DNA from 2 places in the Micromonospora sp. NPDC048935 genome. Region 1 is predicted to be linked to the other one. Evidence: predicted binding sites of a transcription regulator. Region 1 holds the regulator's gene; the other holds the start of a gene.
The links. Region 1 encodes HspR, which represses chaperone genes until heat shock. Its sites were predicted from a motif close to TTGAGTNNNNNNNACTCAA; they were not measured.
Positions count from the first base shown of each region.

Region 1 (3,405 bases):
TCCGGAGGCGCTGCTGCTCGGCGTACTCGGTCTGACCCTGCTGATCGCCGGCCTCGCGGCGAAGCTCCAGGTGTCGGCGGCGGTGGGCGCGTTCCTGGTTGGCATCGCGCTCTCCGGTCCGGTGGCGCACCACGCGACCGAGTTGCTCTCCCCACTGCGGGACCTGTTCGCCGCCGTGTTCTTCGTCTTCTTCGGCCTGGTCACCGACCCACGGGACATCCCGCCGGTGCTGCTGCCGGCGCTCGCGTTGGCCGTGGTCACGATGGCGACGAAGACGCTCACCGGTTACCTCGCGGCCCGCCGGGTCGGCATCGCGGAACCCGGTCGATGGCGGGCCGGCCTGGCACTCGTACCCCGGGGTGAGTTCTCCATCGTCATCGCCGGGCTCGCGGTGGCCGCCGGGAGCGTCGAGCCTCGGTTGGCGGCGCTGGCCGCGACGTACGTCCTGATCACCGTGGTGACCGGACCGATCCTCGCCCGGCTGCCGGACTTCCCGTGGTTCAAGCGGTGGCTGCGTAACCGCGCGGCGGCCCAACGGCGGGAGCGGACCCCGGTCGTCGACTCACTGCAGTGAACCCGCCCATGCCAACGGTTGCGGAATTGCTCCTCGCGGCTACTACCGCAGCACCCGACGGCGGGTTACCGTTTCGCCCCAGCAGCCAAGGTCCGTAGGCAGCGTTGCCAAACGCGGGCGAGAGCGTGGAAGGTTGGCCGGTGAGCGTGCAGGAGTCGACGTTCCGCGGCTTCGCCAACCCCGTCGATCCGAGTCCGGCGGAGTTGCGAGCGTGGGCGTACAAGCCTGATTCGGTGCCGTTGGCTTCGATGCCACCCGACTGGGACCTGTTGGTCTCCGGCGACCGGCTGGTGTTGACACTCTTCGAGTTGGCGATGGACCCGACCTGCCCGGCCCGGCGTTTCGCCCTGCACTGCCTCTACATCTACGCGGCCGACGGCATCCGGACGAACTTCCGCGCCCACCCCAAGCGCCGCTTCCGCAAGCTCGTCGAGCAGGCCGAGCGCGACGGCGACGAGCTGATGAAGATCTGGGCGCACAACGGGCGGGTGCTGCTGGCCCGACCGGATCTCTTCGTCTACCGCGACTGGTGCGAGGGCGGCCTGGTCCGCGAGAACCGCCGCCTCGGCTGAACTGCGACCGCCGCCCCGGCGTCACCCGCGTCCCGGCCCGCACTCGGTAACCAGGGGCGGGCCGGGACCCCCCGTGGGTCCCGGCCCGCCCGTCGGTCGCCGGTCAGTCCTGCTTGCGTTCGGTTTCGGGTCGACCCTTGTCGTCGCCCCGCTCGGCGAACCGGCCGCCGACGACCCGGTCCCGATAGGTCCCCTCGGTCACCTTGTCGAACTTCTTGCGGACGGTTTCGGCCAGGCTTTCCAGCCGCTCCTCCGTCTGCTCGGCCACCTTCTTCGCCGGTTCCGCCATCGCTCCCCCTCGCCATGCCGGTAGGCCCGAAATAGCCGATTGGACCCGTATTCACAGGCTAACCGAAACGGCCCGGACCGCACCGGGGAATCCGGTGCGGTCCGGGCCGAGGAGACGGATCTGCGGTGGGCGTCAGGTCAACGATCGGGAGTACGGCGGGGTCGCCACACCACAAGCGCGGTGGACGTGCGATTGGTCGGCACCAGGTCCCGTCCCGGGAATCGGGCGAGTGATTCCAGCTCGGCCACCCGCCGGTACGCGGCATCCAGCTCCGCCTCCAGGCGGGCCACCCGCTGCTGCGCCTGCTCCAACAGCCGCTCCAGCCCGATGATCCGCTTGACGCCGGCAAGGTTGATCCCGTCGTCCTGACTGAGCCGCTGCACCTCGCGGAGCAGCACCACGTCGCGGACGCTGTACCGGCGACCGCCGCCGGCGGCCCGGCCAGGCTGCACCAGCCCCAGTCGGTCGTACTGGCGCAGGGTCTGCGGATGCATTCCCGCCATCCGCGCCGCAACCGAGATCATCAGCACCTTGGCCTCGTAGGCAGGGTCACCCGAACCGAGGAACTCGCCCGACATGCCGCTCACCTCCGCGTCCCTTCCACCGGACTAGCTGACTCGACGCACCCGCGCGTCGAGATGTTCCCGGGCTGCCGGCGGGCTCTGCTCGGCGAACGCCTCAAGCGCCGCCCGCGCCTCGTCGGACAACCGGGCCGGCACCGCCACGTCCAACGTGACAAGCAGATCACCGGCCTGTCCGTCGCGGCGGACCACACCCTTGCCGCGGGCGCGCAGCACCCGCCCGCTCGGCGTCCCCGGGGGAACCCGCAGGGTCACCGCGCCGTCGAGCGTGGGCACCCGCAGGTCCGTGCCGAGCACGGCCTCCGCGAAGGTGACCGGCACGCTCAGCGTCAGGTCGTCACCGGTACGCCCGAACAGCTCGTCCGGTCGAACCTTGACGTGCACGAACAGGTCGCCGGCCGGGCCGCCGCGCTCGCCCGGCTCACCGCGCCCGGCCAACCGGATGCGCTGGCCGTCGGCCACGCCGGCCGGGAAGCGCACGTTCATGGTGCGGGTCTTGGTGACACCGCCGCTGCCGTGGCACTCGGGGCACTTCTCCTCGACCACCGTGCCGACGCCCTGGCAGTTGCGGCACGGCTCGGAGAAGCTGAACGAGCCCTGGTTGCGGGTGGTCACGCCGGCACCGTGGCAGACCGGGCAGGTACGCGGCTGAGTGCCGGGCTTGGCCCCGTTGCCATGGCAGGTGTCGCAGACTCCGGGCGCGCGCAGCGTCAGGGGCAGCGTCACCCCGCGCACCGCGTCGCCGAAGTCCAGTGCCACCTCGGTCTCCACGTCCCGACCGCGGGCCGGACCGCGCGGCGCCGCCTGCCCACCGCCCTGGCCGCCGGTGAAGATCGAGCTGAACAGGTCCTGGAAGCCGGCGCCTCCGAAGCGGCGGTCGCCGCCCCCGCCGCCGAACATGTCGGACACGTCGAACGGCATGCCGCCCGGCTGACCCTCCCCACGGGCGTTACGCCGGAACGCGCCCGAGCCGAACAGCGAGCGCATCTCGTCGTACTCGCGGCGGCGGCCGGAGTCCGACAGCACGTTGTACGCCTCGGACGCGGCCTTGAACCGCTCCTCCGCCTTGGCGTCGCCCGGGTTGTGGTCCGGGTGCGATTCCCGGGCCACCTTGCGGTACGCCTTCTTGATGTCGTCCGCGGAGGCGGCCTTGTCCACGCCGAGCACGGCGTAGAAGTCCTTCTCGATCCAGTCCTTGGAACTCACCGGTCCACCCCCTTTCGACAGTCGCGGCCCGGCCGTCCCGCCCACCGTTGCACGGTGGGCGGGACGGCACGGTCACTGTTTCGCACTATTCCGGGTCCGCGACCGCGACCAGCGCGGGGCGCAGCAGCCGCTCACCGAGCTGGTAGCCGCGTCGCATCACCTGGACGCAGGTCGGCTCGCTGA
Region 1 covers NZ_JBICTZ010000002.1:893,989-897,393, forward strand. The annotation lists gene ACGFIW_RS10480 (cation:proton antiporter) at 1-574, shown strand, start outside; gene ACGFIW_RS10485 (hypothetical protein) at 715-1,146, shown strand; gene ACGFIW_RS10490 (hypothetical protein) at 1,250-1,435, opposite strand; gene ACGFIW_RS10495 (heat shock protein transcriptional repressor HspR) at 1,573-2,013, opposite strand; gene dnaJ (molecular chaperone DnaJ) at 2,044-3,222, opposite strand; gene grpE (nucleotide exchange factor GrpE) at 3,308-3,405, opposite strand, start outside.

Region 2 (3,405 bases), on a different contig from region 1:
TCCGGTCCAGCAGCGGGCCGGGGATGGACTCCACCACGTTGGCGGTGGCCAGGAACAGCACGTCGGACAGGTCCAGGTCGACCTCCAGGTAGTGGTCCCGGAAGGTGTGGTTCTGCGCCGGGTCGAGGACCTCCAGCAGGGCGGCGGCCGGGTCGCCGGCGTAGCCGGCGGAGACCTTGTCCACCTCGTCGAGGAGCACGACCGGGTTCATCGAGCCGGCCTCGCGCAGCGCGCGGACGATCCGGCCGGGCAGCGCGCCCACGTAGGTGCGCCGGTGACCGCGGATCTCCGCCTCGTCGCGGACACCGCCGAGGGACACCCGGACGAAGTTGCGTCCGAGCGCCCGCGCCACGGACTCGCCGAGGCTGGTCTTGCCGACCCCGGGCGGACCGGCGAGGGCGAGGACCGCGCCGGAGCCGCGACCGCCGACCACGCCGAGGTTGCGCTCGGCCCGCCGGTTGCGCACCGCCAGGTACTCCAGGATGCGGTCCTTCACGTCGGCCAGGCCGGCGTGGTCGGCGTTGAGCACCGCCCGGGCCGCGGCCAGGTCGGTGTTGTCCTCGGTACGCGTGCCCCACGGCATCTCCAGCACCGTGTCGAGCCAGGTGCGGATCCAGCCCGCCTCCGGGGAGGCGTCGCTGGCCCGCTCCAGCTTGCCGACCTCGCGCATGGCCGCCTCGCGGACCTTCTCCGGCAGCTCGGCGGACTCGACGCGGGACCGGTAGTCGGCGGAGCCGTCCGGCTCGTCCTCGCCCAGCTCCTTGCGGATCGCGGCGAGCTGCTGACGCAGCAGGAACTCCCGCTGGGACTTCTCCAGCCCCTCCCGGACGTCACTGTTGATCTGCTCGGTGACCTCCTGCTCGGCCAGGTAGTCCTTCACCCAGCCGACCAGCAGCTCCAACCGGGCGGTGACGTCCGCTGCGGCGAGCAGTTCGTTCTTCTGCTCCAGGGTCAACCAGGGCGCGTAGCCGGCCGAGTCGGCCAGCTCGGACAGGTCGGTCATCCGCTCCACCGCGTCGATGACCTGCCAGGCGCCCCGCTGCTGGAGCACGGAGGTCACCAGGGCGCGGTACTCGCGGGCGAGTTCCCGGGCGCGGCCGGCGGGAGCGGGTTCGTCGAGTTCGGTCGCCTCGACCCAGAGTGCGGCGCCGGGGCCGGGCACGCCGGAGCCGATCCGGGCCCGGGACAGGCCACGGATGACGGCGGCGGGCTCACCCTCGGGGAGCCGGCCGACCTTCTCGATGGTGGCGACGACGCCGACCGGGCCGTACTCGCCGTCGATGCGCGGCACGGCCAGCAGCTTGCGGTCGCCGGTCGCCCGCGCCGCGTCGATCGCGGCCTGGGTGGTCGGGTCGAGGGTCACCGGGATGACCATGCCGGGCAGCAGCACGGCGTCGGTCAGGGGAAGTACCGGAAGAGTTGCCATCGAACACCTGCTATCGCGTTGAGTTGAGCGTGTCTCACTCAAGTAACAAAGCGTTCCCCTTGTTCCGGCTTGTGACCCAGGCCACTCCGATGAAGTGATCCCCCCAATTCCCCTCGTTCGGTGCGTACCGGCATGATCGGTACCCACCGGGGAACGGCGCAGACATGCCGGGAGCCTCCACCATCCGACTCGTCGTCGTGGACGATCACGCCCTCTTCGTCCACGGGCTGGAGTCGCTGCTCCCGCTCACCACCGACGGTCGCGTCGAGGTGGTCGCCTCGACCGGCGACGCCGCCGCCGCGGCCGCGCTGACCAGCAGCTGCCGACCCGACCTGGTCCTGGTCGACCTGCACCTGCCGGCACCCGGCGGGGTCCGGGCGGTCGCCGCGATCCGGCGGGCCACCCCGCGGGTACGGGTGATCGCGATGTCCGGTTCCGTCGACCCCGCCCCGGCGTTGGAGGCACTGCGGGCCGGCGCCGAGGGGTTCCTGCCGAAGACCGGTGAACCGGCACAACTTCTGCCCCCGTTGCTGGCCGTTCTCGACGGCTGGGCGGTGCTTCCGGCCCAGGTGCTGCGTGCCCTGCTGCGGCCCACGCACGCCAGATCCGTCGACCTGGACGGCGAGGAACGGCGGCTGCTGCGGGCGATCGCCGCCGGCCGCAGGACCGTCGACATCGCCGAAGAACTGCACGTCTCGGAACGGACGGTGAAACGGATGACCGCCGCGTTGCTGCGCCGGCTGCGGGTGTCCAACCGGGCGGAGGCGGCCGCCGTGGCCGGGCACACCGGCCTCCTCGACGATTGCGGCCCCCACCGATTCCCGGCTTTTCTCGGTAACGAACGGAATCACGACGCGCCGAATGGGGCGCATATTGTTGCGGAATACCGGGCTGATAGGTCAGACTTTGGACACATCCCGCCGCACACAGGGAGTAATCGGCAATGGCGAGAAAAGTAATCACGGTCCTGACCGACGACCTCGACGGCGGCAAGGCCGACCGGACGGTCGAGTTCAGTCTCGACGGCGTGGCCTACACGATCGACGTCTCGGACGAAAATGCCGGCGTCTTGCGTAAGGCACTGGATCCGTACATCAATGCGGGTCGGCGGATCGGCCGCGGCCCGGTGGAGAGCGCCCGATCGATCCGGAGGCCGGGGCGACCCACCGGCGCCGGAATGGATCGGGAGCAGAACCGGGCCATCCGGGAATGGGCCGTCAACAACGGCTACAAGATTTCCGAGCGGGGCCGGATCCCGGTTGAGGTCGTCGAGGCGTACAAGGCGCGCTGACGCGCAGGTCGCCGACGGGGTTGCGCTGGACACGGCGAGACCCCGTCGGATTGTCTCGGCGCGGCATGACGGTGGCCGGTCACCCAGGGGTTGTCACCCCGGGTGACCGGCCACCGTCGGTCGTGCTGGGTCAGTTGACGTCGATGCGTACCGAGTCGAACGCGGGCGTCTGGTTGGCCCGCTCCATCATCGGCAGCCGGTGCGAGCCGTCACCGGCCCAGACGGAGCACTGCGCGGTGCCCGACTCCGGCAGGCCCGGGATCTGGATCGTCACCTCGTCGGGCTGGGCACCACCGCGGCCGTCCTCGGTCGCGACGAAGAAGGCGGGCACCTCCTGCGGCTCCGGCGGGGTGGTCAGACTGTCCAGCATCCGGCACGCGGTGTGGAAGTGACCCCGGACCAGGCCCTGGGCGTTGAGCAGCGAGCTCTCCACGTAGTAGCCACCCTGACCGGCGGCCAGGAAGCGGTCGCGGACCAGGTTGCGGGTACTCACCCGCAGGGTGAACGCCTGGTTGCGGCCGACCTGGTCGGGGAACTGGGTGATCAGCAGGGACGGGTTGTTGGCGGCGGCGCCGACCTCACCGAACTCGGTGCTGACGCAGCGGTTGCCGATCTGGAAACCGTCGTGCGGCTGGAGTCGGCTCTCGTCGCAGTCGTTGGCCAGCACGCCGAGCCCGGCACCGGGGGC
Region 2 covers NZ_JBICTZ010000005.1:48,001-51,405, forward strand. The annotation lists gene lon (endopeptidase La) at 1-1,426, opposite strand, end outside; gene ACGFIW_RS15925 (response regulator) at 1,591-2,385, shown strand; gene ACGFIW_RS15930 (Lsr2 family protein) at 2,370-2,717, shown strand; gene ACGFIW_RS15935 (hypothetical protein) at 2,848-3,405, opposite strand, start outside.
Region 2: a site for HspR is predicted at 1,450-1,468, ahead of lon (endopeptidase La). Genes of this name have one in related genera too.